3 regions of the Asanoa ferruginea genome follow, and region 3 is predicted to be linked to each of the others. Evidence: riboswitches for the same ligand, from Rfam matches in the RefSeq annotation. Region 3 holds a riboswitch; each other region holds the start of a gene.
What was found. A riboswitch is a leader RNA that binds a small molecule or an ion and turns the genes downstream of it on or off. The one in region 3 is predicted to bind cobalamin.
Positions count from the first base shown of each region.

Region 1: it holds a riboswitch for cobalamin, as region 3 does, so the genes downstream of both, DFJ67_RS27235 (ribonucleoside-diphosphate reductase subunit alpha) here and DFJ67_RS08685 (ABC transporter substrate-binding protein) in region 3, are expected to answer to the same signal.
Region 2: it holds a riboswitch for cobalamin, as region 3 does, so the genes downstream of both, DFJ67_RS21175 (VWA domain-containing protein) here and DFJ67_RS08685 (ABC transporter substrate-binding protein) in region 3, are expected to answer to the same signal.

Region 1 is NZ_QUMQ01000001.1:5,810,747-5,820,634, forward strand. Features, by position in the region: gene DFJ67_RS27230 (short-chain fatty acyl-CoA regulator family protein) at 1-1,123, opposite strand, end outside; cobalamin riboswitch at 1,279-1,490, shown strand; gene DFJ67_RS27235 (ribonucleoside-diphosphate reductase subunit alpha) at 1,607-3,976, shown strand; gene DFJ67_RS27240 (ribonucleotide-diphosphate reductase subunit beta) at 3,994-4,971, shown strand; gene DFJ67_RS27245 (EAL domain-containing protein) at 4,968-6,209, opposite strand; gene DFJ67_RS27250 (AraC family transcriptional regulator) at 6,289-7,143, opposite strand; gene DFJ67_RS27255 (phytanoyl-CoA dioxygenase family protein) at 7,276-8,085, shown strand; gene DFJ67_RS27260 (hypothetical protein) at 8,082-8,441, opposite strand; gene DFJ67_RS27265 (NAD(P)/FAD-dependent oxidoreductase) at 8,495-9,697, shown strand; gene DFJ67_RS27270 (hypothetical protein) at 9,751-9,888, shown strand, end outside.
Region 2 is NZ_QUMQ01000001.1:4,493,543-4,503,430, reverse strand. Features, by position in the region: gene cobN (cobaltochelatase subunit CobN) at 1-1,247, shown strand, start outside; cobalamin riboswitch at 1,341-1,511, shown strand; gene DFJ67_RS21175 (VWA domain-containing protein) at 1,571-3,634, shown strand; gene cobO (cob(I)yrinic acid a,c-diamide adenosyltransferase) at 3,639-4,253, shown strand; gene DFJ67_RS21170 (cobyrinic acid a,c-diamide synthase CobB) at 4,247-5,581, shown strand; gene cobI (precorrin-2 C(20)-methyltransferase) at 5,572-6,285, shown strand; gene cobM (precorrin-4 C(11)-methyltransferase) at 6,282-7,082, shown strand; gene cbiE (precorrin-6y C5,15-methyltransferase (decarboxylating) subunit CbiE) at 7,075-8,229, shown strand; gene cobJ (precorrin-3B C(17)-methyltransferase) at 8,546-9,888, shown strand, end outside.
Region 3 is NZ_QUMQ01000001.1:1,785,208-1,795,095, reverse strand. Features, by position in the region: gene DFJ67_RS08720 (C40 family peptidase) at 1-17, opposite strand, end outside; gene mqnE (aminofutalosine synthase MqnE) at 237-1,406, shown strand; gene DFJ67_RS08710 (DUF4229 domain-containing protein) at 1,403-1,663, shown strand; gene DFJ67_RS08705 (WD40/YVTN/BNR-like repeat-containing protein) at 1,724-2,764, opposite strand; gene DFJ67_RS08700 (hypothetical protein) at 2,809-3,390, opposite strand; gene DFJ67_RS08695 (ABC transporter ATP-binding protein) at 3,474-4,256, opposite strand; gene DFJ67_RS08690 (FecCD family ABC transporter permease) at 4,253-5,302, opposite strand; gene DFJ67_RS08685 (ABC transporter substrate-binding protein) at 5,299-6,240, opposite strand; cobalamin riboswitch at 6,320-6,470, opposite strand; gene DFJ67_RS08680 (M14 family metallopeptidase) at 6,539-8,413, opposite strand; gene DFJ67_RS08675 (C39 family peptidase) at 8,589-9,888, shown strand, end outside.

The DNA of each region.
Region 1 (9,888 bases), 4.0 Mb from region 3:
GGGCCACCCACAGATATCCCCGCCCGTCCGGCATCTCCGCGAGCTGCGCGCGAATCGTGCCCGGCTCCGCGAACGCGGCGTAGATATTCCACAGTGGACACGAACCGCCCACCTTGGAGAAGTGGAAGTCGGTCGCCGACTGCCGCTTGGAGATGTTGCCCGCACGGTCGACCCGCACGAAGAAGAACGGCACGCCCCGGGCCTGCGGCCGTTGCAGCGTGCTGAGCCGGTGCGCGATGGTCTCGAAACCGACCCGGAACCGCCGCCGCAGCAGGTCGATGTCGTAGCGCAGCTCCTCGGCCGCGTCCCGGAACTGTTGGTAGGGCAGGATCGTCGCGCCGGCGAAATAGCTGGACAGCCCGATCCGGGCCAACTTCCTGGTGTCGTCGTCGACCAAGTCCGCGTCCGCGACGATCCGGTCGATCTCGTCTGCCGCCTCGATGGTGGCCAGGTGGGCCGCGAGCTGGAACGCCCGCTGACCGGGCGACAGCAGGGGCGACAACGACAGCGTCCGGGTCCCCGGGTCGAAGCGGCGCTTGAGCTCGGCGCCGTCCCCCTCCGGCAACTCCTCGACACCGATCCGGTGCCGGTCGGCCAGATAGGCGACCAGCTCGCGCGTGGTCAGGCCGGCCCGGGCGAACAGCGCCTCGGCCGCGGTGTCGAGCAGGTCGAAGTAGTTGCGGTTGGCATAGAACAGATCGCGGACCTCTTCGTACGCCGTCGGTGGTGCGCCAGAAAAGATCTGCCCGGCGATCGACTCGCTGCGCGCCAGTTCGCGACGGTAGCGGCTGTGCAACTCGACGACGAAGCGGGCGACGGCCGGCATCGTGGTGGTCAGCTCGCGCGCCTCGGCGAGAGTGACCGGCTCGCCGGCGCCAGGGTCACCGAAGACGTCGCGCAGTTGCGCCACGAGCCGGTCGGCGGCTTCGGCGGAGAACTCCCGAGGATCGACGCCATACGCCGAAACCAGCCGCAACAGCACCGGGGAGGTCAGCGGCCGCTGATCGGACTCGATCTGGTTGACATAGCTGGCCGAGATACCGAGCGCCCGCGCGAGCGCGGCCTGGGTGAGCGCCCGCTGCTCGCGGAAGCGCCGCAGCCGAACGCCCATCCGCGGTGCCACCGATCGCCCTCCTTCGCAACCAACACACGACCTGACATGGGCCTGTGCGCGTTGTGAAGGCTAGCCGTCGGCGGCGGAGACACGGAAGGTGACGTGACCCACCGCGACACGCCGACACATCATCTGGTGTTGGTGTTTCGCAGTGGCACCCATATATGGTGTCTCTCGCAGCTGGTTCGCCCCGCAAGGGTCGAGGCAACAGGGAACCCGGTGTGAAACCGGGACTGCCCCGCAGCGGTGAGTGGGAACGACCGCCGTCAACGAAGCACTGGGCCCGGGCCTGGGAAGCGACGGTCAGTAGGAAGCGCCGGCAACGCCGCCGGTGACGCCCGCGAGTCCGAAGACCTGCCAGCGCGCCGCACGCCAACCGCGTGTGGCGGTCGAAGGCCGCGTGGGACGGTCGACGCCGAAGGCTGGCCCGGACAGGGCCGGCGGCGTCTCCCTGCGCGTCCGACGACCATCTGGGCGTGAGGAGGGGGACCGATGACGGTCACGCAGGAAAAGACGGCCGTGCCGGAGCAGCGCCGGCACGTGATGCAGGTGCGCAAGCGCAACGGCGATCTGGAAGCGGTCGACGTCAACAAGATCGTCAGAGCCGTCGAGCGCTGGGTGGGCGACCTCGACGAGGTTGACCCGATGCGGGTGGCGACCAAGACGATCAGCGGGCTCTACGACGGTGCCACCACCGCCGAGCTCGACAAGCTGTCGATCCAGACCGCCGCCGAGCTGATCGGCGAGGAGCCGCAGTATTCGCGGCTGGCCGCGCGGTTGCTGGCCGCCTATGTGGACAAAGAGGTGCGCGGCCAGGGTGTCGCGAGCTTCAGCCAGTCGATCCGCTACGCCTTTGACCAGGGGCTGATCGGCGACGAGACCGCCGCGTTCGTCGCCGCCAACGCGCGCAAGCTGGACGACGCCGTCGACCCGGCCGGTGACCAGCGCTTCGAATACTTCGGCCTGCGTACGGTCGCCGACCGCTATCTGCTCCGCCACCCGCAGACCCGCCTCAATGTCGAGACCCCGCAGTATTGGCTGCTGCGCGTCGCGTGTGGCCTGTCCACCACGCCGGCCGAGGCGATCGGGTTCTACCGCCTGATGTCGAGCCTGGCCTACCTGCCCAGCTCGCCGACACTGTTCAACTCGGGCACCCGGCACACCCAGATGTCGTCGTGCTTCCTGGTCGACTCGCCGCGCGACGAGCTCGACTCCATCTACGAGCGCTACCACCAGGTGGCGAAGCTCTCGAAGTTTTCCGGCGGGATCGGCATTTCGTGGAGCAGGGTGCGCGGCCGGGGCGCGCTGATCCGGGGCACCAACGGCAAGTCCAACGGGATCGTGCCGTTCCTGAAGACCCTCGACGCCGGCGTCGCCGCGGTCAACCAGGGCGGCCGGCGCAAGGGCGCCGCGTGCGTCTACCTCGAGCCGTGGCACCCCGACGTCGAGGAGTTCCTGGAGCTGCGCGACAACACCGGTGAGGACTCCCGGCGTACGCACAACCTCAACCTCGCCAACTGGATCCCCGACGAGTTCATGCGCCGCGTCGAGGCCGACGAGGACTGGTCGCTGATCGACCCATCCGACGCGCCGGAGCTGCCCGACCTGTTCGGCGAGGCGTTCGACGACGCCTACCGGGCCGCCGAGAAGAAGGCCGTCAAGACGGTCAAGGCCCGCGACCTCTACGGCCGGATGATGCGCACGCTCGCGCAGACCGGCAACGGCTGGATCACCTTCAAGGACCGGTCGAACGAGCTGTCCAATCAGACCGGCGCGCCGGGCAACAGCATCCACCTGTCCAACCTGTGCACCGAGATCCTCGAGGTCAACTCCGACGAGGAGACCGCGGTCTGCAACCTCGGCTCGATCAACGTGGGCGCCCACCTCGACGCCGATGGGATCGACTGGGAGCGGCTGCGCGCCACGGTCCGCACCGCGGTGGTGTTCCTCGACCGGGTCATCGACATCAACTACTACCCGTCGGCGCAGGCGGCGGCGTCGAACCCGCGCTGGCGTCCGGTCGGCCTCGGGCTGATGGGCCTGCAGGACGTGTTCTTCGCGCGGCGGCTGCCGTTCGACTCCGACGCGGCCAAGGAGCTGTCGACCCGGATCCAGGAGGAGATCCTGCTGACCGCGCTGGAGACCTCCGCCGGCCTGGCCGAGGAGTTCGGCGCGCACCCGGCCTTCGCGGAGACCCGCGCGGCGCAGGGCGACCTGCACCCGGACCTGTGGGGCGCGACGCCCACCCAGACCGAGCGGTGGGCGGCCTTGAAAACGCGGATCGCGGCGAACGGCTTGCGCAACTCGCTGCTGGTCGCGATCGCGCCGACGGCCACCATCGCGTCGATCGCCGGCTGCTACGAGTGCATCGAGCCGCAGGTGTCCAACCTCTTCAAGCGCGAGACCATTTCCGGCGAGTTCATGCAGATCAACACCTATCTGGTACGTGAACTGAAGGCGCTCGGCCTGTGGACCGCACCGATCCGCGAGCGGATCAAGCGCGCCGAAGGCTCGGTGCAGGACATCGCCGAACTGCCGGCCGACGTCCGCGACCTGTTCCGCACCGCGTGGGAGTTGCCGCAGCGGGCGCTGATCGACCTGGCCGCCGCCCGGGCGCCCTTCATCGACCAGTCGCAGTCGCTCAACCTGTTCCTGAGCGCGCCGACCATCGGCAAGCTCTCCTCGATGTATCTCTACGCCTGGAAAGCCGGGCTGAAGACCACCTATTACCTCCGGTCGCGCCCCGCGACCCGGATTCAGCAGGCCACCGTGGCGATCACGACGCTGCCGACCGTCGTCACCGATGCCGAGGCGTTGGCCTGCTCCCTGGAAAACCCCGAAAGCTGCGAGGCCTGCCAGTGACTCTGCTCGACCCCGGTATGGATCTGACCCTGCGACCCATGCGCTACCCGGCGTTCTTCGACCGCTTCAGGGACGCCATCAAGAACACCTGGACGGTTGAAGAGGTCGACCTGCACACCGACCTCGCCGACCTGGCCAAGCTGTCACCGGCCGAGCGGCACCTGGTCTCGCGGCTGGTCGCCTTCTTCGCGACCGGTGACACGATCGTGGCCAACAACCTGGTGCTCAACCTCTACCAGCACGTCAACTCGCCCGAAGGGCGGCTCTACCTGTCGCGGCAGCTCTTCGAAGAAGCCGTACACGTGCAGTTTTATCTCAATCTGCTGGACACCTATGTGCCCGACGAGCAGGAGCGGTTCGAAGCGTTCGCCGCGGTGGAGAACATTCCGTCGATCCGGCGCAAGGCGGAGTTCTGTTTCCAGTGGATCGACTCGGTCTTCGCGTTGCGCGAGCTGAAGACCCGCGACGACCGCCGGGCGTTCCTGCTCAACCTGATCTGCTTCGCCGCCTGCATCGAGGGGCTGTTCTTCTACGGCGCTTTCGCGTACGTGTATTTCCTGCGCTCACGCGGGTTGCTGCACGGGCTGGCGTCGGGCACCAACTGGGTGTTCCGCGACGAGTCGATGCACATGGCGTTCGCGTTCGACGTGGTCGACGTCGTGCGCGCCGAGGAGCCGGACCTCTTCGACGACGAGATGGCCGCGTCGGTGCGGCGGATGCTGGCCGAGGCGGTCGACTGCGAGGCGCAGTTCGCCGAGGATCTGCTGGGCGGGGGAGTGCCCGGCCTGTCCGCCACCGACATGCGCACCTATCTCGAGCACGTGGCCGACCGGCGGCTGGCCCAGCTCGGCCTGCCCGAGCTCTACGGCGCGAAGAATCCGTTCGACTTCATGGCGTTGCAGGACGTGCAGGAGCTGTCGAACTTCTTCGAGCGCAAGGTTTCGGCCTATCAGGTCGGGGTGACCGGCTCGGTCACCTTCGACGACGATTTCTAGTCGATCGGTTCGTTCTTGACCCTGCTGACGAGTGGGAGCGTGGCTTCGACGACGCGGTCCCACTCGTGGCAGGTGCCGGCGTCGAAGGTGGCGTCGCCGGTCGGGTGCCGGCGCTGCCGGGCGAAGACGCCGCTGCCGTAGTGGGTGCCGACCAGCAGGGTGGTCCGCTCCTCGCGCAGCGGGTCGTCGGCGGCGAGCGGGATGCCGCGCACCCGGCCGCCGGGGCTGAACGGCACGCCGTGGCCGATCAGGAAGACCTCGATGCCGCGGCTGGTCAGGAACGCGTAGGTGATCGGGCTGTCGGGGGCCAGGAAGCGCAGGTCGCCGATGTTGACGACCAGAATCGCCGGCCCAGTGGCGCGCGCCGCCTGTTCCTCGATGCCGGCCAACATCGCTTGGAGTTGGCTCGCGCTGGTCCGGTCCACCGGTTCGATCAGCGCGAGCACGTCGTAGGGCGTCGCCCGGGCGACCGGCCGCGGGCCCACCCGGGCGAGCGGCTGGTCCGACGGGCGGATGTCGCGCGGCAGCGGTCCCGGCCGGCCGAACAGCCAACCCTGCGCGTACGTCGCGCCGAGCGAGCGCGCCACGTCGACGTGCTCGGGTCGCTCGACGCCCTCGGCCACGATCTGCGCACCGCGCCGGCGCGCGTCGTCGAGGACGGCGTTGACCACGTGCGAGTCGGGTGAGGTGCTCTGGATGATCGACCGGTCCAGCTTGATCACGTCGGGGTTGATCAGCGGCATCGCGGCCAGGCTGGCCGGGTCGACGCCGATGTCGTCGAGCGCGATCCGGGCGGTCTTGCGGCGGGCGTCGCCCACGGCGTCGAGCAACCCGGCGGGCCGGCGGGTGACGGCCTTCTCGGTGATCTCTATGACGACGTTGTTGTCGGCCATCAGCTCGGCGTACGCCGGAGCGACTCCGTCGGTTTCGTTGGTGAGGGTGTCCGGGTTGAGGTTGACGAACAGCGCCAGCCCGGGCATCGCCGCTTCGCGGAACGCCTCGGTCGCCGCCGTCGCGCACAGCTCGTCGAACTCGGCCGACCGGCCCGCTTCGGCGGCGGCCTCGAACAGCGCGGCCGGGGTGCGCAGCCGACCCTCGGGCCCGCGGGCGAACGCCTCGTAACCGACCGGTCGCTGGTCGACGAGGGAGACCACCGGCTGAAACTCCGGCTCGATCAGGTGCTCCCGCATGATGTCGTCGAACTCTTCGTCGGGTGGCAGCTCAACCTCGAAGCCCATACCTTCGAGCCTGCTCGGCACGGTCGCCGGATAGCCACCGAATCGACCGAACCGAATCCTCTGATATCGCGATCAAACGCTAAGGAGGCGACATTTCGGTCGGGGCTCGCCGGAAATGCCGGCGATACTCGCGCGGGCTCATGCCGGTCTGGGCGCGGAACCGGCGGTTGAAGTGGGACAGGTTGGGATAGCCGCTGGCGACCGCGATCGCGCTGACCGCCGCGTCCGACTCGAGCAGCCGCCGCGCCGCCTCGGCCAACCGCACGTCGTTGACGTAGTCGGTGAACGTGCGGCCGACCTGCCGCCGGAAGAACCGGCTGAACGCGTCGGGCGTCATCGCGACCAACTCGGCGGCCCGGCCGACCGAGACCTCGTCGGCGTAGTCGCGGCGGATCATCCCGATCACCCGGTCGAGCCGGCCCCGGGCGGTGGCGTCGACCCCGGTCACCAGCGACCGGGTCGCGAGGGTCTCGGCGGGCTGCTCGGCCAGCGACACCAGGATGTCGAGCAGCGCGAGGGTGCGCCGGGCGGGTCGCAGGCCGGCGATCGCCACCATCGCGCCGGCCGCGGCCTCGGCGCCCGCGCCGCTGAAAGCCAGCCCGTGCCGTGCGGCGGCGAGCATCCGGGCCGTGCCGTGGAACTCGGGGCGCTCGAAGAACGCGTCGTGCTGGAACTGGAGGGTCACCGCCTCGTGCCAGCCGGCCGCCGCCGACTCCCAGGTGTGCGGCGTGTCGCCGCCGACCAGCACGAGGTCGCCCGGGCCGTAGTCGGCGACCCGGTCACCCACATACCGGCGGCCTTCGCCGGCCACGATCAGGGTGAGCTCGTACTCCGGGTGGTAGTGCCAGTCGAAGCCGAAGCGGGGCTCCGCGCGGACGCCGAGGTGCCACGACTGTGTCGGCGACGACGGGATCCGTTCCAGGGACGGACGCATACGCTGCCGGCCGCCTTTCTCTGCGATGCGACCTGGGTCGGTCGGCAGAGTACCGGCACCGGCCGCCCCAGTCGTGGCGCGGCGCAGCCCGCGACGCCGACACTGGTCGGCAACCGCTGATGGGAGGCTTCGATGACCACCGCCGCCACCGAACTCGACCGGCCCTACGCCGTGGCCCCGTCCGACGTCGAGCGCTACGCCGCCGACGGCTACGTCAAGCTGCGCGGCGTCCTCGACGCCGGTGTGGTCGCGCGCTACGAGCCGGAGATTACCGAGCAGGTCATCCGGCTCAACACCCAGCATCTGCCACAGTCCGAACGCGACACCTACAGCCGGGCCTTCCTCCAGGTGACCAACCTGTGGCAGCAGAGCGAGAAGGTGCGCGAGTTCGTCTTCTCCCGCCGGCTCGCCGGGATCGCCGCCCAGTTGCTCGGTGTGCCGTCGGTGCGGCTCTACCACGACCAGGCGCTCTACAAGGAGGCCGGCGGCGGGTTCACGCCCTGGCACGTCGACCAGCACTACTGGCCGCTGTCCACCGACCGCACGATCACCGTCTGGGTGCCGTTGCAGGACACCCCGGCCGAACTCGGCCCGCTGACGTTCGCCGCGGGCAGCCACCGGTCTGGCTACGGCCGCGAGTTGGAGATCAGCGACGAGTCGGAGGCCCGGCTCGACGAGTTCGTGACGTCGTCGGGCTTCCTGGTCGACGACGCGCCGTTCGCCGTCGGTGACGTCAGCTTCCACTCCGGCTGGACCATCCACCGCGCGCCGGCCAACGGCAGCGAAACGCCGCGCCGGGTGATGACCGTCATCTACATGGACGCCGCGATCGAGATCGCCCAGCCGATCAACCGCTACCAGGAGGCCGACCTGGCGTCGTGGCTCGGCAGTCGCCCGGTCGGCGGTGTCGCCGACGGTCCGCTCAACCCGGTGCTCTTCTAGCGGAGCCAGCGGCGGGCCGCGTCGGCGCAGTCGTCCGGGCTGCTGTTGAACGCGATCGCCGCGTCCGGCTGGTGTTGCCGCACCAGGTTGACGACCCGCTCGAACAGCGGCAGCAACGGCTCGTGGTCGCGGATGCCACCCCCGATCACCACGCAGGCGTACGTCCGGCCGGTCAAGGCGGCCGCGATCGCACCCTCGGCCGTGTCGTCGGGTGTCACCAGGCAGTAGTCGGCCTCGATGCCCTGCTCGTCGAACCGCGTCCGGCCCCGGGCGATGGCCGCCTGCACCGGGGCCGGGTCCCAGCCGTCGATAGTGGCCGGATCGAGGCCGATCACCAGTACCCGTTGCTCTGTCACAAATGCGAACGTACGCCCTCGACACCGGCGGACGAACACACCATCATGATCGGGTGGCGGATCATGCGTACGACGTCATCGTGGTTGGCGCGCGCTGTGCGGGCTCGCCGCTCGCGCTGTTGCTGGCCCGCCAGGGCCACCGGGTGCTGTTGGTCGACCGGGCGACGTTCCCCAGCGACACGGTGTCCACCCACGTCATCCACCCGCCGGGCGCGGCCGCCCTGGCCCGCTGGGGGTTGCTCGACCAGGTGGTGGCCACCGGCTGCCCGCCGGTCGGCCGCTACTCGTTCGACTTCGGCCCGATCGCGCTGGCCGGTGCGCCGGGCAGCGCCGAGTCGCCCTACGCCTACGCACCGCGCCGCACCCTGCTCGACAAGATCCTGGTCGACGCGGCCGCGGCCGCCGGCGCCGAGGTCCGCGAAGGCTTCACCGTCGAAGAGGTGCTGGTCGCCGACGGCCGGGTGACCGGGATCCGCGGGCGCGACGACAGCGGAGCCGCCGTCGAAGAGCGGGCCCGCGTGGTGGTCGGCGCCGACGGTCGCAACTCGGTGGTCGCCAAGACGGTGCAGCCGGCCGTCTACGAGGAGCAGGCGCCGCTGACGGTCGGCTACTACTCCTACTGGAGCGGCCTGCCGACCGACACGTTCGAGGCCTACAGCCGGCCCGGCCGCGGCTGGGCGGTGTGCCCGACCAACGACGGCCTGACGCTGGTGATCGGCGGCTGGCCGCACGCCGAACTCGCCGAGCACCGCAACGATGTCGAGGCCACCCTGCTGGCCATGTTCGACACCTCGCCGGCGTTCGCCGAGCGGATCCGATCCGCCAAGCGCGAGGAGCGGCTGGTCGGCACGTCGGTGCCCAACTACTTCCGGACTCCCTACGGCCCCGGCTGGGCGCTGGTCGGTGACGCGGGTTACAGCAGGGACTTCATCACCGCCCAGGGCATCACGGACGCGTTCCTCGACGCCGAGGCCTGCGCGAGGGCGCTCGACACGGCCCTTGCCGGCGCGGCGCCCTACGCCGAGGCGCTGGCCGGATATCAGACAGGCCGGGACGCCCGGGCGATGCCGGTCTACCAGATGACGTTGCAGATCGCTTCGCTGCGACCACCGGACCCGCAGATGATCCAACTCGTCTCCGCCATGGCCGGAAATCAGGACGCGATGGACGCATTCGCCCGGCTCAACTCCGGGGTGACGTCGCCGACCGAGTTCTTCGCGCCAGACAACATCGGCGGAATCCTCAGCAATCGGTAGGTGAAAAGGGGGGCCGGACTGACAGATGCGGCGCCGGGCTGAATACTGCCCAGGTGACGAGCACGGTGACCGGGGAGAAGCCGGCTGATCTGACGCCGGGCGACCACCCCACCCCTCGCCTCGGCGACTGGTCCTACCGGATCCTCCTGGCCCTGCTGCTGGGCACCGGGATCGCCGGTGTCACCCGCGTG
Region 2 (9,888 bases), 2.7 Mb from region 3:
GCGGCTACGTCGCCGCCGGACCGTCCGGCTCGCCCACCCGCGGCCTGGTCAACGTGCTGCCGACCGGCCGCAACTTCTACTCCGTCGACCCGAAGGCGATCCCCTCCCGCAACGCCTGGGACGTCGGCCGCGCGCTGGCCGACTCGCTGCTGGCCCGGCACCGCGAGGACACCGGCACCTGGCCGGCCCTGGTCGGGCTGACCGTGTGGGGCACCAGCGCGATGCGTACCCAGGGCGACGACATCGCCGAAGTGCTAGCGCTGATCGGTTGCCGGCCGGTCTGGGACGACGCGTCCCGGCGGGTCACCGGTTTCGAGATCGTGCCCCTGGCCGAACTCGGCCGGCCCCGGATCGATGTCACGGTGCGCATCTCGGGCTTCTTCCGCGACGCGTTCCCGCACGTGATCGCGCTGCTCGACGACGCGGTCGCGGCGGTCGCCGCCCTCGACGAACGCGACGAGGACAACTTCGTGCGCGCGCACGCGCTGGCCGACCAGGCCGAGCACGGCGACTGGCGACGGGCGACCACCAGGATCTTCGGTTCCAAGCCGGGCGCGTACGGTGCCGGCCTGTTGCCCTTGATCGACGCCCGCAACTGGCGTGACGATCGCGACCTGGCCGAGGTCTACGCGGTCTGGGGTGGCTACGCCTACGGGCGCGGGCTGGACGGCCGGGCGGCGCGCGGCGACCTCGAGACCGTCTACCGGCGGATGGCGGTCGCGGCCAAGAACGTCGACACCCGCGAGCACGACATCGCCGACTCCGACGACTACTTCCAGTACCACGGCGGCATGGTCGCGATGGTGCGCTCCCTGCGCGGCACCGACCCGGCGGCCTACATCGGCGACTCGCACCGCCCCGATGACGTGCGCACGCGCTCACTGGCGGAAGAGACCAAGCGGGTGTTCCGGGCACGCGTCGTCAACCCGCGCTGGATCGAGGCGATGCGCCGGCACGGCTACAAGGGCGCGTTCGAACTCGCGGCGACGGTCGACTACCTCTTCGGGTACGACGCCACCGCCGGCGTCGTCGACGACTGGATGTATGAGAAGCTCGCCGCCGCCTACGTGCTCGACCCGTCGGTGCGCGAGTTCCTCGACAAGTCCAACCCCTGGGCCCTGCGCGGGATCACCGAGCGGTTGCTGGAGGCCGCCGAGCGCGGCCTGTGGGCATCGCCGGAGCCGGAGACCATCGAAGCGCTGCGTGCGGAATACCTTCGAACTGAAGGGGATCTCGAAGGGAATTAGGTGTTGATCTCGCCGTCCGAAGGACCAGGCGTCGCGGGGGGGGCGGAGCGGGGGCGTGATTCCCCTCCCTTTGACGCGGGCCTGCTGCGTGGGTCAGCATGTTGGGCGAGCGGTGCGGAGGAACCCGGTGCGATTCCGGGGCGGTCCCGCCACTGTCACCGGGGAGCGATCCCTCACCTGATGGTCACGGCCCGAGAGGGTTGGAAGGCCGAGGGGAGCGTCGATCCGGGAGCCAGGACACTCGGCTGCTCGCCGTCGAACCATCGCGGGCGTGGACACCCGCGGAAGGGACTGAGCGCCATGTTGTCGTGCCGGCACACCGGATGAGCACCGCCTACCCGTTCTCCGCCGTCGTCGGCCTGGCCGACCTGCGCCAGGCCCTGCTGCTCAACGCCGTCGCACCGGTGATCGGCGGCGTGCTGGTGCGCGGCGAGAAGGGCACTGCCAAATCGACGATGGTACGCGCCCTCGCCGCACTGCTGCCCGACATCGCAGTGGTCGCCGGCTGCCGGTTCGCCTGCGACCCTGCCGCACCGGACCCTGGTTGTCCCGACGGCCCGCACCCGGCCGGTGATCCGCTGGTGCGCCGTTCCCGGCTGGTCGAGTTGCCGGTCGGCGCCACCGAGGACCGGGTCGTCGGCACACTCGACGTGCAGCGGTTCCTGACCGAGGGCACCAAGGCCTACGAGCCGGGCCTGCTGGCCGCCGCGCACCGCGGCGCGCTCTACGTCGACGAGGTCAACCTGCTCCCCGACCACCTGGTCGACCTGCTGCTCGACTCGGCCGCGATGGGCCGCGCGTTCGTCGAGCGCGACGGCGTCTCGCTCCGACACGCCGCCCGCTTCCTGCTCGTGGGCACGATGAATCCGGAGGAGGGCGAGCCGCGACCGCAACTCGTCGACCGGTTCGGGCTGGTCGTCGAGGTCGGCGCACCCACCGAGCCCGGCGACCGGGCCGAGGTGGTCCGTCGCCGGCTGGCCTACGAGGCCGATCCCGAAGGTTTCGCGGCCCGCTTCGCCGAGGCCGACGCCGACACCGCCGAACGGATCGTCGCGGCCCGGGCCCGGCTGCCCAAGGTCACGCTGCCCGACCCAGCGCTGGACCGGATCGCCCGGATCTGCCTGGCCTACGGGGTCGACGGGCTGCGGGCCGACATCGTCATCGCCCGCACGGCCGTGGCGCTGGCCGCCTGGCGCGACCGGTCGGTCGTCACCGACCGAGAGGTCGACGACGCGGCCCGGCTGGCCCTGCCGCACCGGCGCCGGCGCGACCCGTTCGACCCGCCGGGCGCCGACCAGCAGGCCCTCGACGACGCGCTGGCCCAGGCCGGCGAGTCTGAAGCGCCCGACGGTCCCGGACCCGAGCCGGACGATCCAGGCCCGAACGACGGCGGCGCACGGCCGGACGGCCCGCAGCCGGACGACCGTGGACCAAGCGAAGGCGGTCCTGGACCGGATGACCCGCGGCCTGACGCCGGCGGACCGGGCAGTGGCGGCGCCGCCGCGCCCGACGCCGAGGACCGGCCGGGCGGCGCCCCTGCCACTGCGCCGCCGGCCACGCCCGCCCCAATCGGTGCCACCTACAGGACCCGCACGCTGACCGCCCGATCCCGGGGCCGGTATGGCCACAGTGGACGACGCTCACCCGCCTACGCGGCCCGGGGCCGGGTCGCCGGTTCACGGGCGCCGCGCGGCCGGATCGGCGCCCTGCACCTGCCGGACACCGTGCTAGCCGCCGCCCGCGACCACCTCGTCGAGCGGATCGGGGCCGTGCACCTGCCGGACACCGCGCCGGCCCGCGTCCGCGACCGCCGCGGCCGCCGGATCGTGATCCGGCAGCAGCACCTCCGCGAGGCCGTCCACATCGGACGTGAGGCCAACCTGGTGCTGTTCGTGGTCGACGCGTCGGGTTCGATGGCGGCCCGGCAGCGGATGGCGACCGTCAAGCGGGCGGTGCTGTCGTTGCTCCGCGACGCCTACCAGCGCCGTGACACGGTTGGCATGATCACGTTCCGGGACCGCGACGCGACGACCGTACTGCGGCCCACCGCCAGCCACGAGGTCGGCGTGCGCCGGCTGGCCGATCTGCGCACCGGCGGGCGTACCCCGCTCGCCGCCGGGCTGACCGCCGCCGCGCGCACGCTGGCCGGCGAGCGCCGCCGTGACCCGCTGCGCCGGCCGCTGCTGGTCGTCGTCACCGACGGCCGGTTCACCCGCGGCCCCGATCCGCGCACGGTCGCGCCGGCGCTGGCCGGTGTGCCGAGCGTCGTGGTCGACTGCGAGAGCGGCCCGGTCCGGCTCGGGATGGCACGCACGCTGGCCGGCGCGCTGGACGCCGAATACCTGCCGCTGGCGGCGCTGTCCGCCCGCGCGCTGAAGGCGGTGTGACGACATGCCACAGGGCAAGGTGGAAAGCGTTCCCGACGACGGCCTGACCACCCGCGAGCGGCGGCGGCAGCCACTGCTGGCGGTGCACACCGGCACCGGCAAGGGCAAGTCGACGGCGGCGTTCGGGATGGCGCTGCGGGCCTGGAACGCGGGCTGGCCGATCGTCGTCTTCCAGTTCGTGAAGAGTCCGAAGTGGCGGGTCGGCGAAGAGACGGCGCTGACCGCGCTGGGCGCGCACCACGCGGCCACCGGCGTGGGCGCACCGGTCACCTGGCACAAGATGGGCGAGGGCTGGTCGTGGCTGGCCCGGCCGGGCGACGAGCGCGACCACGCGGCCGAGGCCGCCGAGGGCTGGGCGCAGGTCAAGCGCGACCTGGCCGCCGAGCGTTACCGGTTCTATGTGCTCGACGAGTTCACGTACCCGATGAAATGGGGTTGGGTCGACGTCGACGAGGTGGTGGCGACGCTCGGCGCGCGGCCCGGCAACCAGCACGTGCTCGTCACCGGGCGCGACGCGGCGCCCGCGCTGATCGAGGCGGCCGACCTGGTCACCGAGATGACCAAGGTCAAGCACCCGATGGACGCCGGCCGCAAGGGACAGCAGGGCATCGAGTGGTAGCCACGCCGCGGATCGTGGTGGCGGCGCCGGGCTCCGGCCACGGCAAGACCACCGTCGCCGGCGGGCTGATGGCGGCGTTCACGGCGCGCGGACAAGCCGTGGCCGGCTTCAAGGTCGGCCCGGATTACATCGACCCCGGCTATCACGCGCTGGCCAGCGGCCGGCCCGCGCGCAACCTCGACCCGGTCATGGTCGGCACCGAGCGGATCGCACCGCTGTTCGCGCACGGTGCCGCCGGGGCCGACCTCGCCATCGTCGAGGGCGTGATGGGGCTGTTCGACGGCCGGGCGCACGCCGGTGAGCATGGCTCGACCGCGCAGGTCGCGAAGCTGCTGTCGGCGCCGGTGCTGCTGGTGGTCGACGGTTCCGCGGTCGGTCGCTCGGTCGCCGCGCTGGTGCACGGTTTCCGCGGCTTCGACCCGACGCTGCGGCTGGCCGGGGTGATCCTCAACAAGGTCGGCTCCGACCGGCACGAGGCGATCCTGCGCGAGGCGCTGGAGGAGACCGGCACGCCCGTGCTCGGCGTGCTGCGCCGCAGCGACGCGGTGGCCGCGCCGTCCCGGCATCTTGGCCTGGTGCCCGTCGTGGAACGCCGCGCCGAGGCGACTTCGGCGATGTCCGCGCTGGCTTCGCTGATCGTGTCCAGTGTGGACCTCGACGCCGTCGCGGCGGCCGCCGCTTCCGCGCCGCCTCTCGTGGTCGAGCCGTGGTCGCCGCCAACAGTCGAGGTGGCGCGGCGGCCGGTGGTCGCGGTCGCCGGTGGTCCGGCGTTCAGTTTCGGCTATACGGAGACGATTGAGCTGCTGACGGCGGCCGGCGCGGATGTCGTCACCGTTGACCCGCTGCACGACGAGGCCCTGCCGCCCGGTGCCGCGGCGCTGGTGGTCGGCGGCGGTTTCCCCGAGGTGTATGCGGCCGAGCTCTCAGCCAACCGGTTGCTGCGGACGGCGGTGGCGGGCCTGGCGGCGGCCGGTGCCCCGATCGTGGCCGAGTGCGCCGGCCTGCTCTGGCTGGCCCAGACGCTCGACGGCGCGCCGATGTGCGGCGTGCTGCCCGCCGACGCGGAGATGACGGGCAAGCTCACCCTCGGCTACCGCGACGCGGTGGCGATCTCACCGAGTTGGCTGGCGCCGGTCGGCACCCGGGTCACCGGGCACGAGTTCCACCGGACGGCGACCACCCCCGGTTTCGGCGCGGCGCCGGCGTGGGCCTGGCGCGAGCGGCCGGCCGAAGGCTTCGTGGCGGGCAACGTGCACGCCTCCTATCTGCACCTGCACTGGGCGGGGACGCCCGAGATCGCGGAACGGCTGGTGGCGGCATGCGCCTGATCGGAGTCGGTGTCGGGCCCGGTGATCCGGAGCTGATGACCCTCAAGGGGGTACGCGCCCTGGCCACCGCCGGCCGGGTGTTCGTGCCGGTCCTGGACCCCGCCGATCTCGGGCGGGCGGAGGCGACCGTGCGGGCACACGCCGCACACGACCGGATCGAGCGGCTGGTGTTCGCGCTCAACGAGCGGGAGGACGCCGGGCGGCGGGAGCGCTACTGGGACGCGGCCGGCCGCCGGGTCGCCGACTGGTTGCGGGAGACCGGCGGCACGGCCGCGTTCGCGACGATCGGCGACCCCAACGTGTACGCCACCTTCGGCTACCTGGCTTCGACCGTGCGCGCCCTGGTGCCGTCGGTCGAGGTTTCCACCATCCCGGGGATCACCGCGATGCAGGCGCTGGCCGCGGCGGCCGGACGACCGCTGGTCGAGGGCGGCGAGGAACTCGTGCTGCTCCCGATGGCCCGCGGCGACCTGGCTCCGCTGCACGAGGCGCTGGCGCGCGACGCCACCGTCGTGGTCTACAAGGGCGGCCGGCACATGGCCGCGATCGCCGAGGCGGCGGCCGGGCGGGGCGCCGTGGTCGGCACCCACCTCGGGCTGCCCGACGAGAAGGTGCAGCCGCTCGACGCGGTCGACGGCGCACTGCCATACCTGGCGACGGTGCTCATCCCGGCCGTACGCCATCGACGGGGAGGAAAGCTGTGACCGGTCGGGTGACGTTCGTCGGCGCCGGTCCGGGCGCCGCCGACCTGATGACCCTGCGGGCGGCCCGCCGGCTGGCCGAGGCCGACGTGGTGGTCTGGGCGTCCAGCCTGGTCGCCGCCGAGGTGCTCGACCACGTGCGACCGGGCGCCGAGGTGGTCGACTCGGCGGCCGTCCCGCTGGAGGCAGTCGTCGCCATCTACCACCGCGCCGCCGCCGAGGGCCTGCGCGTGGTCCGCCTGCACTCCGGCGACCCGAGCCTGTGGGGCGCGGTCGCCGAGCAGCTCGACGCCTGCGCCGGGCTCGACCTGACCACCGAGATCGTGCCCGGCGTCTCCGCGTTCGCCGCGGTCGCGGCCGCCGCCGGCCGCGAGCTGACCGTGCCCGAGGTGGCCCAGTCGGTGATCCTGACCCGGCTCGAGGGCGGCAAGACCCCGATGCCGGATGGCGAGCGGATCGCCGACTTCGCCCGGCACGGCACCACGATGGCCGTGTTCCTGTCGGCCGCGCGCGCCAAGCAGCTCGCGGAGCAGCTCGTCGACGGGGGCTACCCGCCGGAGACGCCGGTCGTGGTGGGTTCGCGGGTGAGCTGGCCCGACGAGCTGCTGGCCTGGTGCACGATCGGCACGCTGGCCGAGACGGTCCGCGCGCACAAGCTGTGGAAGCACACGCTGTTCCTGGTCGGCCCGGCGCTGGCCGCCCACGGCACGCGCAGCCACCTCTACCACCCGGGCCACTTCCACGGCCACCGCCGGGCCGACCCGGCCGCCCGCGACGAGCTGAAGTCCCGCCGTGGCTGAGGTAACGGTCTTCGGCTACGACGGCAGCCCCCTGCCATCGGCGGTGTCGTCGGCGACGCTGCTGGTCGGCGGCGCTCGACACCTCTCGGCCGTCGAGTCATCCGCCGAACGCGTCGTCATGGGCGACGTCGGTGCCGCCCTGGCCCGAGTCACTGGCCACAATGGACCGGTCGCGGTGCTGGCCAGCGGCGACCCGGGCTTCTTCGGCATCGTCCGCGCGCTGCGCCGGGCCGGCGTCGACCCGATCGTCCAACCGGCGGTGTCATCGGTCGCCCAGGCGTTCGCGCGTCTCGGCCTGCCCTGGGACGACGCGGTCGTGGTGTCCGCACACGGGCGCGACGGCGGCCTGCGGCGAGCGGCCAACATCTGTCGCGCCTACCCGAAGGTCGCCGTGCTGACCGGCCCGGGCGCGGAGCCGCCCGCGCTGGCGGCGGCCTTGGAGGGCTGGTCCCGGCGGGTGATCGTCGCGTCCCGCCTCGGCACACCCGAGGAGCGGCTGACCGGCCCCGACGGCGACTGGGCCGAGCCCAACGTGGTGATCTCACTGGCCGGCGACCTTTCCAGCGGCCCGGCGGGCTGGCTGGCCGGCGGGGTCCGGGTGCCGGACGGCTGGGCGCTGCCCGAGGACGCGTTCCACCACCGCAACTCGATGATCACAAAGGCCGAGGTGCGGGCGGTCGCCCTGCCCCGCCTGCGCCCGGCACCAGGCACGCTGGTCTGGGACGTCGGCACCGGCTCCGGCTCGGTCGCGGTCGAGTGCGCCCGGTTCGGCGCCGCGGCCGTCGCCGTCGACCGCGACCCGGCCGCGGCCGACCTGGCCCGCGCCAACGCCGCCCGGCACGGCGTCGAGGTGCGGGTGGAGGCGGGGGCGGCACCGGCCGCACTCGCCGACCTGCCCGACCCCGACGCGGTCTTCGTCGGCGGCGGCGGCCCCGACGTGCTCGCCGCAGTGCTCGCCCGCCGCCCGACCAATGTGGTGGCCGCGTTCGCGGCGCTGGAACCGGTCGGACCAGCCGCCGACGCGCTTGCCGCGGCGGGCTACGCGACTGGCGGCGTGCAGGTGCAGGCAAACCGCTTGGCGGAAATCGCCGGCCGGCACCGCCTGGCCGCGACCAACCCGGTCACGCTGGTATGGGGGTCCCGATGATCGGCGCAGTGGCACCTACGGCGGCCGACCGCCGACCGGCCGCGACCAACTCCGTCACGCCCACGTGGGGGTCACGATGATCGGCGTACTGGCACCCACGGCGGCCGACCGCCGACCGGCCGCGACCAACTCCGTCACGCCCACGTGGGGGTCACGATGATCGGTGCACTGGCACCCACGGCGGCCGACCGCCGACCGGCCGCGACCAACTCCGTCACGCCCACGTGGGGGTCACGATGATCGGTGCACTGGCACCCACGGCGGCCGACCGCCGACCGGCCGCGACCAACTCCGTCACGCCGGCGTGGGGGTCACGATGATCGGCGTAGTGGCGCCGACGGCGGCTGGGCGCCGGCTGGCCGCGCGGCTCGCCGAGGCGTGGTCCGACGAGGTGCGCACCCACGACGGCTCGGTGCGCGAACAGCTCGCCGCAGCCTGGGCGGGCAGCAACGTCGTGGTGTGTTTCTTGGCCACCGGGGCGACGGTCCGACTGATCGCGCCGCTGCTTGCCGACAAGCACACCGACCCCGGCGTCGTCTGCGTCGACGAGGCGGGCCGGTTCGCGGTCGCGCTGACCGGCGGACACGACGGCGGGGCCAACGACGCGGCCTGCCGGATCGGTGCGCTGCTCGGTGCCGAGCCGGTCATCACCACCGCCACCGACAGCTTGGGCCTGCCACCACTCGACACCTTCGGCGCCGACCTGGGCTTCCGCCTGGCCGACCCATCGCCGGTCGCTCGGGTGACCAGGGCATTGCTCGACGGCTCGGGCGCGATCGTGATCGCCGATGCGACCTGGCCGGTTCCCCCACTGCCCAGCGGTGACCGCGCCGCCGCGCCAATCGCTCCTGACGGGAGCGACGCGACCACGCCCGCTCCGCGGCTGCCGGCCGGCAAAAGAGGCCCCATCCGCGAGGCCGTCACCGACCAGACCCACGCGACCACGCCCGTTCCGCCGCCTCCGGCTGGCGAAAGGGACCCCATCCGGGGAGCCGTCACGGCCAGCGAAGCTGGTCCGGTGCGGCTGGTCGTCTCTGATCGGGCCGATGCGACCGGTGATCTCGTCTACCGGCCGCCGTCGTTGGTGGTCGGGGTCGGCGCGAGTCGCGGCGTCACCGCCGAAGCCGTCGCCGGCGTCGTGGACGCGGCCCTGGCCGCCGGCGGGCTCGACCCTGCGTCCGTGCGCGCATTGGCCACCGTGGACCTCAAGGCCGACGAGGCCGGCATCCTCGCGCTGGCCGCGGAGCGCGGCTGGCCACTGCTCACCTTCCCCGCCCAAGAGCTCGCCACCGAAGACGTGCCGACCCCGTCCGAGGTCGTACGCGCCGCGGTCGGCACGCCGAGCGTGGCCGAGGCCGCCGCGCTCCGGGCCGCGCGCGACGCCGGCAGGAGCGCGCAGCTGGTGGTGCCGAAACAGGTCACCCCGACCGCGACCGCCGCCGTCGCCCGGTTGACGCCGCGCGGCCGGCTCACGATCATCGGCATCGGCCCGGGCGCCGAGGATCTGCGCACCCCGCGGGCCACCGCCGCGCTGCGGAGGGCGTCGGTGGTCGTCGGCCTGGACCAATACGTGGACCAGGTGCGCCACCTCCTCTCCCCCGGCGCCAGGATCGTCGCGTCCGTGCTGGGCGAGGAGTCCAAGCGCGCCCGGGAGGCCGT
Region 3 (9,888 bases):
GGCTGCGGGCGGGTCATGATCCTCCCCGGTTGTCGCGTTGTGACGACCGATCACCGTGCGGGGACGTTACGCATCGGCTGGGTGCCGAGCGACCCTCTGGTGTAACTCGTCACACTCGTTACTACCGCAAAACTGTGGCGACTGTCGATGGCAGCAGCGGTAACGAGACGCTGAGAGCCGGTGAACGGTTGTGGCCCAGCGGTGATCATTCGTCGGCTACACGTACGCTCGCCTGCATGGACGAGGCACGTAAGCACGAGCTTGAGGAAAAGGTCTACGCCGGGATCCGACTTTCCAGGCAGGACGGTGTGGATCTCTACGAGTCCGACGATCTGGCCTGGCTCGGTCGGCTGGCGCACCACAAGCGCACGGAGCTCAACGGCGACCGGGTGATGTTCAACATCAACCGGCACCTCAACCTGACCAACGTCTGTTCGGCAAGCTGCGCCTACTGCTCGTTCCAGCGCAAGCCGGGCGAGAAAGACGCCTACACGATGCGCATCGACGAGGCCGTCCGCAAGGCCAAGGAGATGGAGAACGAGCAGCTCACCGAGCTGCACATCGTCAACGGCCTGCACCCGACGCTGCCCTGGCGCTACTACCCCAAGGTGCTGCGCGAGCTGAAGGCGGCGCTGCCCAACGTCAACCTCAAGTGCTTCACGGCGACCGAGGTGCAGTGGTTCGAGAAGATCAGCGGGCTGACCGCCGACGCGATCCTCGACGAGCTGATGGACGCCGGCCTCGAGTCGCTCACCGGCGGCGGCGCGGAGATCTTCGACTGGGAGGTCCGCCAGCACATCGTCGACCACGAGTGCCACTGGGAAGACTGGTCGCGGATCCACAAGCTGGCACACAGCAAGGGCATGAAGACCCCCGCCACCATGTTGTACGGACACATCGAGGAGCCGCGGCACCGCGTCGACCACGTCATGCGGCTGCGTGAGCTCCAGGACGAGACCGGCGGTTTCGCAGTCTTCATCCCGTTGCGCTACCAGCACGACTTCGTCGACGCCAAAGACGGCAAGATCCGCAACAAGCTGCAAGCGCGCACCACGATGGCCGCGCCGGCCGAGTCGCTCAAGACGTTCGCGGTGTCCCGGCTGATGTTCGACAACGTGCCGCACGTGAAGTGCTTCTGGGTGATGCACGGCCTGTCGGTCGCGCAACTCTCGCTCAACTTCGGCGTCGACGACCTCGACGGCTCGGTCGTCGAATACAAGATCACGCACGACGCCGACTCCTACGGCACGCCCAACACCATGCACCGCGAAGACCTGCTCAACCTGATCTGGGACGCCGGCTTCCAGCCGGTCGAGCGGGACACCCGCTACAACGTCGTCCGCGAATACGACGGCCCGCCGTCGCTCGCCGACCGCCGCGCCCACCCGCAGGACGTGATGTCGTGACCCCCGCCGTCAAATACACGCTGGCCCGGCTCGGGCTCTTCGTCGTCGTCTTCGCGGCGCTGATCCCGGTGCCGATGGACATCTTCTTGAAGCTGATCGTGGCGCTGGTCTTCTCGGCCGGTGTCTCGTTCTTCTTCCTGCGGGCCTGGCGCGACCAGATGGCGCAGCAGTTGGCCGACAAGGTCGACAAGCGTCGCACCGAGAAGGCCAAGCTGCGCACCGCGTTGGCCGGCGACGAAGAGCCGACCCAGAGCTGAAGTTAGTAAGGGCCCCTTTTGCCGCGAAAAGCGGTAATAAGGGGCCCTTCCTTTCACCAGCTAGAAGCGGAGTCGGGCGATCCGACCCTGCTCGCCGGAGGCGTAACAGACCGCGAGGCCGGCACATTCGACGGCGTCGAAGCTGCCGGAGTCGAAGAGCGACCAATGCCGGCCGCCGTCGTAGCTGACGTCGCTGCCGGTCGGGCCGACCGCGAGCACCGGGCCGAGGCGGGTCATCCAGGCCGCGCCGGAGCGGTATTCGCCGGGCTCGCGAGAGGCCGGCCGCCAGGTGCGGCCGCCGTCGCCGGTGATCGCGGCGCCCGACGGAGCCGCGTCGGGGACCGCGTAGTCGCCGCCGACCGCCACGCCGTGGTCACGGTCGCGGAACGCCAGCGAGTAGATCCCCGCCGACGGGCCGCTCGGGATCGGGCTGTCGGTGGCCTTCCAGGTGCGGCCGAGATCGTCGCTGCGGAACACCCGTGCGGTCGCGCCGCCGCCGGTGGCGAAGTAGGCACGGCCGCCGGCCGAGACCAGGCAGGTGCCGCTGGCCGCGAACGCGAATTCGCCGGGCAGCGCGGCCGGCATGCCGGCCGGTGAGACGACCGACCAGGAGCGGCCGGCGTCGTTGGTGGCCAGGATGCGGAACTTGCCGTCGACCGGGTCGGACAGGGCCAGCCCGTGCCGCTCGTCGAGGAACGTCAGGCAGTCGTAGAACGCGGCCGGGTCGGTGTTGCGGAAGGCCTCCGTCCACGTGCGACCCCCGTCGGCGGTGCGGTAGACACGCGAGTCTTCACCGGTGCCGATCGACAGCGCCACCGCGCGGCGGGCGTCGAACGCCTCGATGTCGCGAAACTCGAGGGTCGCCGTGTCGGGCGGCCCGACCGACTCCCACGTGCGGCCGCCGTTGACGGTGCGCAGCACGGTGCCCTGGCTGCCGCTGGCCCAGACCGTGCCGGCGCTGACCACCGACAGGCCGCGGAGCCGGGCGGTGCTGCCGGTCGGCGAGAGGTCCCAGGACGGCGACGGGGTTGCCGTGAAGCCGGCCGAGACGGCGAGCACGCCCAGTGAGACGGCGGCCATCGACGCTTTTCGCATCCACATGTCGATCGAACTTACTCTCGATCAGCGCCCGTGGATATATACCGTTACCTCCACGCCCGGTCGGCCAGGCCGCTGAGCCGGGCCAGCGCTTTGCCCCGCGATCCGAGCGCGCAGAGGCTGCCGAGGAGCAGGTTCTTGTCGCGGTCAGCGGGTTGCAGGTCGCCCAGGATCCGCTTGGAGCCGTCGGCGCCGGAGCCCCGGGTCCAGCCGTTGTTGTCGAAGAAGTGGATCCGCTCGATGGCCTCTTTGAGGGCCGCACTGCGGGTGTCGGCGGTGACCTCGCCGGTCGTCAGGTTGACGGCCCGGGTCTGCATCGCCCACCCGAGCAGCGGGGTCGCCTCCGACTCGATCGCGGCGAAGACGCCGTGCCGAAGCGAGGTGTGTACGTCGTCGTAGTCGGGCAGGAAGGCGAGCACGGCGTGTTCGCGTCCGGGGTTGGGACCGGTGGTGAACTGGCCCCGGAGCGCGAACACGATGCTGTCACCCAGGCCGCCGCGCAGGACGGGCTGGAGGGCGTGGGTGCCGGCCTGTTGGATCACCCACGCGGCCGCCATTTCGGCGGCGTCGTGCAGAGGGGTGTGGTCGTCGATAGGCACCCATGCGGTGCGGTGCGGAAAAACGCTCACAGACTCAGACGGTAACCACGAAACCGGTCGAACTTCATGAATAACCACTAACCATCTTGGACAATTTCGGCTGACCGGATGGACTACCTCGGTGCGACCCGGACGGGAACCACGAGGGGGCCGTCCTCGCCGTCGATGACCTTGACCCGGGCCTTGTAGAAGCGCGACAGGATCTCCTCGGTCAGCACCTCGCGCGCGGTGCCGGCGGCGACCACCGCACCGTCGGCGAGCAACACCAGGCGGTCGGCGTAACCGCCGGCGATCGACAGGTCGTGCATCGTGGCCAGCACGGTCAGCCCCTGGTCGCGGCGCAGCGTGTCGACCAACTCCAGCACCTCCTGCTGGTGGCCGATGTCGAGGGCGCTGGTCGGCTCGTCGAGCAGCAGCAGCGACGGCTCCTGCGCGAGCGCCCGGGCCAGGAACACCCGCTGCCGCTCGCCGCCGGAGAGGGTGTCGAGTTCGCGGTCGCCGAAACCGGCGAGGTCGAGGCGGTCGAGCAGCGCGGTCACGGCGGCGAGGTCGGCGGCCGACTCGCGGCCGAGCAACGAGACGAAGGGGGTACGCCCGAGCAGCACGTAGTCGAACACCGACATTCCGGGCGGGACCACCGGCGTCTGCGCGACGGTGGCCACCATGCGGGCCCGGGTGCGGCGGCGCAGCCGCTCGAGCGGGGTACCCATGAGGGAGACCGCGCCGCCCGTGGGTAGCAGGCCGCCGATCGCGCGCAGCAGCGTCGACTTGCCGGCGCCGTTGGGCCCGATCACCGCCACCCACGAACCGGCCTCGACGGTGAGGTCGACGCCGCGCAGGATGGCCGCCTTACCGAGCGTGACGTGCAGGTCCCGCACCTCGATCGCCGGTGTCATGTGATCACCCGTTTCGCGGTGCGCAGCACCAGCACGAAGAACGGGCCGCCGACGAACGCGGTGACCACACCGATCGGGATCTCGGCCGGCGCCGCGAATGTGCGGCCGGCCAGGTCGGCCAGGGCCAGGAAAGCGGCGCCGAATAGCATCGACAGCGGCAGGATGGCCCGGTAGCTGGTGCCGGTGAGCATCCGCACGATGTGCGGCACGACGATGCCGACGAAACCGATCAGGCCCGACACCGAGACCGCGGCCGCGGTGCCCAGCGAGGCGGCGGCGATCAGGATGTAGCGCGACCGTTGCGGGTGCAGGCCCAGGCCGCTCGCCTCGTCGTCGCCGACCGACAGCACGTCGAGTTCGCGCCGCAGGGCGAGCACCACGACGGTGGTGACGATGGCGTAGGGCAGCAGCAACCGCACCTCGTGCCAGCCGTTGGTGGCCAGCCGCCCGAGCAACCACGAGTAGATCGCCCGGATGTCGTCGGCGTTGCGCTGCATCAGATAGGTCTGCCCGGCGGCCAGGAACGCCGACACCGCGACGCCGGCCAGGATCAGCGACGCGGGCGTCCGGTCGCGCCCGGCCACCCCGAGCAGATAGGTCAGCGCGACCGCGATGAGCGCACCACCAAACGCCGCCAGGGGTACGCTCGGCGGCAGCGCGCCAATGTCCATATCGGAGCCGCGCAGCGCCACGACCGCGGTGACCGCGAGCCCGGCACCGGCCGCCGCGCCCAGCAGGTAGGGATCGGCCAGCGGGTTGCGGAACGCGCCCTGATAGCAACCGCCGGCCAGGGCCAGCATCGCGCCGGCGAGCAGCCCGAGCACCACCCGCGGCAGCCTTAGCTGCAACAGGATCGCGGCGTCGCGCTCCGACAGACCACTGTGGATGTTGACGCCCGGGATCAGGTCGACCAGCTCGGCGGCGACCCCGCCGGGCGGCAGCGAGACCGGGCCGAACGCGAGCCCGGCGATGGCCGCGACCACCACGGCGACGACGCCGCAGAGCAGCCACGGCCACCGTACGCCAGGAAGTCTCCGGGTTTTCAGGCCGGCACCTTCGACACCGCGTCGACGATCTGGCGGAGCAGGTCGACGGTGCGCGGACCCCAGCGGGAGGCGATGTCGTCGTTGAGCCCGACGATTTGCCCCGACTTAACGGCCGTGATGCCCGACCAGCCGGGCCGCGCCTTGACGCTGTCGGCGTTCTGCTGGCAGCACACCGTGTCGGCCAGGAAGATCAGGTCGGGGTCGGCCTTGACCAGTGACTCGGCCGAGAGCTGCGGGTAGCCGCCCTTGCTGCCGTCGGCGTCGGCCGGGTCGGCGATGTTCTCGAGGCCGAGCTGCGCGAACAGCGAGCCGACGAAGGTCTTCGAGGTCAGCGAGTAGAGCTCGGGGCCGAGCTCGTAGTAGTAGGTCAGCTTCGTGCTGCGCTGCGGCACGTCCTTGACCAACTTGTCCACGTCGGTCCGCATCTGCTTCGCGAGATCCTCGGCGGCCGGCCGGTTGCCGGTGAGCGCCCCGATGTCGGTGATCTGCCGATACGTGTCGTCGAGCGTCTTGCCGGCCGGCGCGACGTACACCGGAATCTTGAGTTGGCGCAGTTGCGCGACGACGTTGTTCATGTCGTTGGACAGCACCACCAGGTCGGGCGACTTCCCGGCGATCGCCTCGGCGTTGGGCTGGAACGCCGACAGGTCGCTCTTCGGCGCGTTGGCCGGGAAGTTCGACTGGTCGTCGACCGCGACCACCTGCGGGCCGGCGCCGATCGCGAAGAGCACCTCGGTCGCGGTCGGCGACAGCGCGACGATCTTCGTGGGCTTGGTGGCGACGGTGAGATCACCGACGGTGACCGGGAAGTCGGGGGTGGCGCTGACGTTGGTGTCCGGCGGGGTGCCGCCGTTCTCGGTGCTGCCACCGTCGCCGCAGCCGGCGAGGAGCAGGGCCGCGCCAAGGGCGGCGGCGACGATTCGGGCCTGATATCGCATGGGGTGCCTCCTGTCGGTCGAGGTCTGGTGCTTCGCCGACAGGGGTTGCGCCCGCCCGCGAGGCGCCCTTCCTCGAGAGCGCTGGTTCGCGACCTGGGCAGGCGACCTGGCTCGTCCCCGTCTCGTCGCGGGGCATCGCAGTTGCGGGACAGCGCCGGAGTCACACCGGCTTCGCTGCGGTCGGTCGCGAGCACGGTAACCCACTGGTCACCATGGTCGGGAGGGCGATCGATCGGCCGTTAGCTACGACACCGGCGCCCCGCGGTTGCCCACGGGACGCCGGTGCCCTGCGAAAACGTCAGCTCTGGGTGATCAGGACGTCGTCGACGCCCGCCTCGACCAGGCTGGCGGTCGACGCGTCGGCCGCCTCGATCAGGATCCGCACCGACTGGCCGGCATACGCCGACAGGTTGGCGCTGGCCGTCGCCCACGCGCCGTTGCGGTTGGTGGCCGCACCGGCCTGGCTGAACACGGCCGTCGTGCCGCCGTTGTGCACGACGCTGACCCGGAAGAAGTCAGCCGACGACGCGTTGGTGCCGTGCGCGAGATACCACGACAGGCTCAGCGTCAGCGTTCCGCTGGCGGGGAGGGTGATCGGCCCCGAGCGGATGCTGGTCGTGCCGCCGTCGACGTCGAAGTCGCCCGCTGCGGTGCCGGCCGACGCGCCGGTGACCAGGTCGTTGGTGCCGCTGACGGTGGTGCCGAGTTGCTTGGTGCCGCTCGACGTGGTCGCGGCCGGGTCGCCGCGGACCCACTGGCCGCTGGTGGCGGTGTCGGTGGCCGACGGGTTGGTGGTCCAGCCGTTGGCCGCCTCGAAGGTGTCGGAGTAGACCGTCGTGCCGCCGCCTCCGCCACCGCAGTACTGCGCCTGCTTGTTGATCGCCCGGTAGGGGCAGTCCGCGTACTCGGAGAGCAGCAGGACCGCTTCCCGGTTGCGGCTGGTCTGCGCCGGGATCACCTCGTCGGGCGGGTAGAAGCCGCCGCCGCTGGCCGAACCGGGATACATCTCGAAGGTGTAGGCCCAGATCTTGTGGGTCGCCCACAGCCAGTCGAGGCTGTCACCGTCGGTGATGTAGAGGTCCGACGACTGCTCCGGCGTGTAGCCGTTGGTCGCCGCCATCTGCTGACCGATGGTGGCGAACGTGTTGTAGTCGTCGGTGGTCATGCCGGTCGCCGTGTTGGCGGTGGTGTAGCCGTAGGGCCAGAGCACGAGCTGTGAGTAGGTGTGGAAGTCGATGTTGGCCTTGATCTGCTGCTGGCCACCGACCACCCGGCTGTTGACGAAGTCGCGCAGGGCCCGGGTCTCCGGCGCGCTGAACGCCGACGGGCCGCGGTAGGTCTCCGAGCTGGTGGTCCCGGACGAGCCGCCGCAGCAACCGAAGTTGTAGCCCCAGTTGCGGTTGAGGTCGGTGCCCACATTGGACGAACCGGCGTTCGGCTGCCGGTTCTTCCGCCAGCTCCGGTAGGACCCGGTGGCGATGTCGTACTCGCTGCCGTCGGGGTTGACCGTCGGGACGACCCAGATCTCCCGGCTGTTGACCAGGTTGGTGATCCGGGAGTCGGTGCCGTAGTTGTCGGTGAAGAGGTTGAGCACGTAGATCGCCATCTCGACGGTCAGGTGCTCGCGGGCGTGCTGCTGCGCGTTGAACAGGATCTCCGGCTCGGCCTCGTCGGTGTTGACGTTGTCGGAGATCTTCACGGCCATCAGGTCGCGGCCTTCGTACGAGCTACCGATCGACAGCTTGCGCGCGATCGTCGGGTGGTCGGCGACGACCTGGTTGACCACGGCGGTCAGTTCCGCGTAGTCGTGGTAGGCCGAGTCGGCGGGCGGGAACGCCTGCGCCGTCGGCCCGCCGCTGACCGCGGGCGGCGCCGCCGCCTTCTCCAGGGTGAAGCCGAGCCGTTGGATGGCGCTGGCTTCGGCTCCAGTGGCGGTGACGTTGAGGACGCCGTGCTCGACGTAGTCGATCGAGGCACCGGTGCCGGCGACCGCGTTGCGGTCGGCGAGGGTCTTCGGGCCGAGCACGCGGTATTCGGCCGAGGCCGGTGCCGCTGCGTCGCCACCGGGCGGCGGTTTGGCCGCGACCGGGTTGGCCGAGGCGACGAGCAGGCCGACGACCGCGGTGCCGACCAGAGCGGCCAGGGTGCGTCGTCGACCCAGACGGATGGCCATGCATGACCTCCAGGGGGTTGGTGGAGGAACGTTGGACGAACCTCACCACCCGACCCATGGTCATATCAATATGGGTCTTTGTGCTGGCCCATGCCAACGGGATCATCCCGCCGGCAATGAACTTCAGCGAAACGAACTCTGGTGAAACTTCCTTTCGGCAGCGATAGTGACAGCCATGAACGCATCAGCGCGGGCGGCCGTCGCGGTTTTCGGCGCGGTTGCCTTGATTGCCGGGTTCTCGGCACCGGCCGGAGCCGCCACCTCGACGCCCGTCCATGACGAGCAGATCACCTACCAGGGCTGGTCGACCTATCGCGACTGGCGCACCGGCACGCACCAGGGCACCCTGGCGCTGCCGGGCATTCCGGGCGTTCCCGGCCTACAGGGCGGCGTGACCATCCTGCGTCCACAGGGGACCACCGACTACACCGATCCGCACACCGGGGTGACCCGGAGCTGGAACTACGCGACGTGGACCTCGCCGAAACGCGACGTCGGCTTCGACGCGAGCGAGCTGGTCGCGTCATGGAACGCCGAGACACCGCGCGGCACCTGGATCCAGATCGAGATGCAGGGCACCTATAACACCGGAAACCTGACGCCTTGGTACGTGATGGGCCGCTGGGCCTCCGGTGACGAGGACATCCGCCGCACGTCGGTCAACCGGCAGGGCGACCCGTACTCGACGATCTGGACCGACACGTTCTCCATCGACGACGTAGCCAACGGCGTGATGCTGAGCGGCTACCAGCTCCGGCTGACCCTCTACCGGGCGCCGGGCCAGCTCGCGTCGCCGCGGGTCTGGGCGCTCGGCGCGATGTCGTCCTACGTGCCCGACCGGTTCACCGTGCCGGCCAGCGCCGGGCACATCGCCTGGGGCAAGGAACTGAAGGTACCGGCCTATTCCCAGAACATCCACGAGGGCCATTACCCGGAGTACGACGGTGGCGGCGAGGCCTGGTGCTCGCCCACCTCGACCGAAATGGTCGTCGAATACTGGGGCAAGAAGCCGTCGGCGGCCGACACGGCGTGGGTCGACCCGACCTACCCCGACCCGTCGGTCAACCACGCCGCCCGGATGACCTACGACTACGCCTACGACGGCGCCGGCAACTGGCCGTTCAACACGGCCTACGCGGCGTCCTACCCTGGCCTCGAAGCGAAGGTCACCCGGCTGCACTCGCTCGACGAGGCGGAGCGCTTCATCGCCGCCGGCATCCCGGTGGTCACCTCGCAGTCGTTCCTGGCCAGCGAACTCGACGGCGCCAACTACGGCACCTCGGGCCACCTGTTCGTCATCGTCGGCTTCACCAAAGACGGCGACGTCATCATCAACGACCCGGCCTCGTCCTCCAACGACGTGGTCCGCAACGTCTACAAGCGCAGCCAGTTCGAGCAGGTCTGGCTGCGCACGAAGCGCATCAACGCGACCGGCGGCGTCTCCGGCGGCAGCGGCGGCATCGCCTATTTGATCA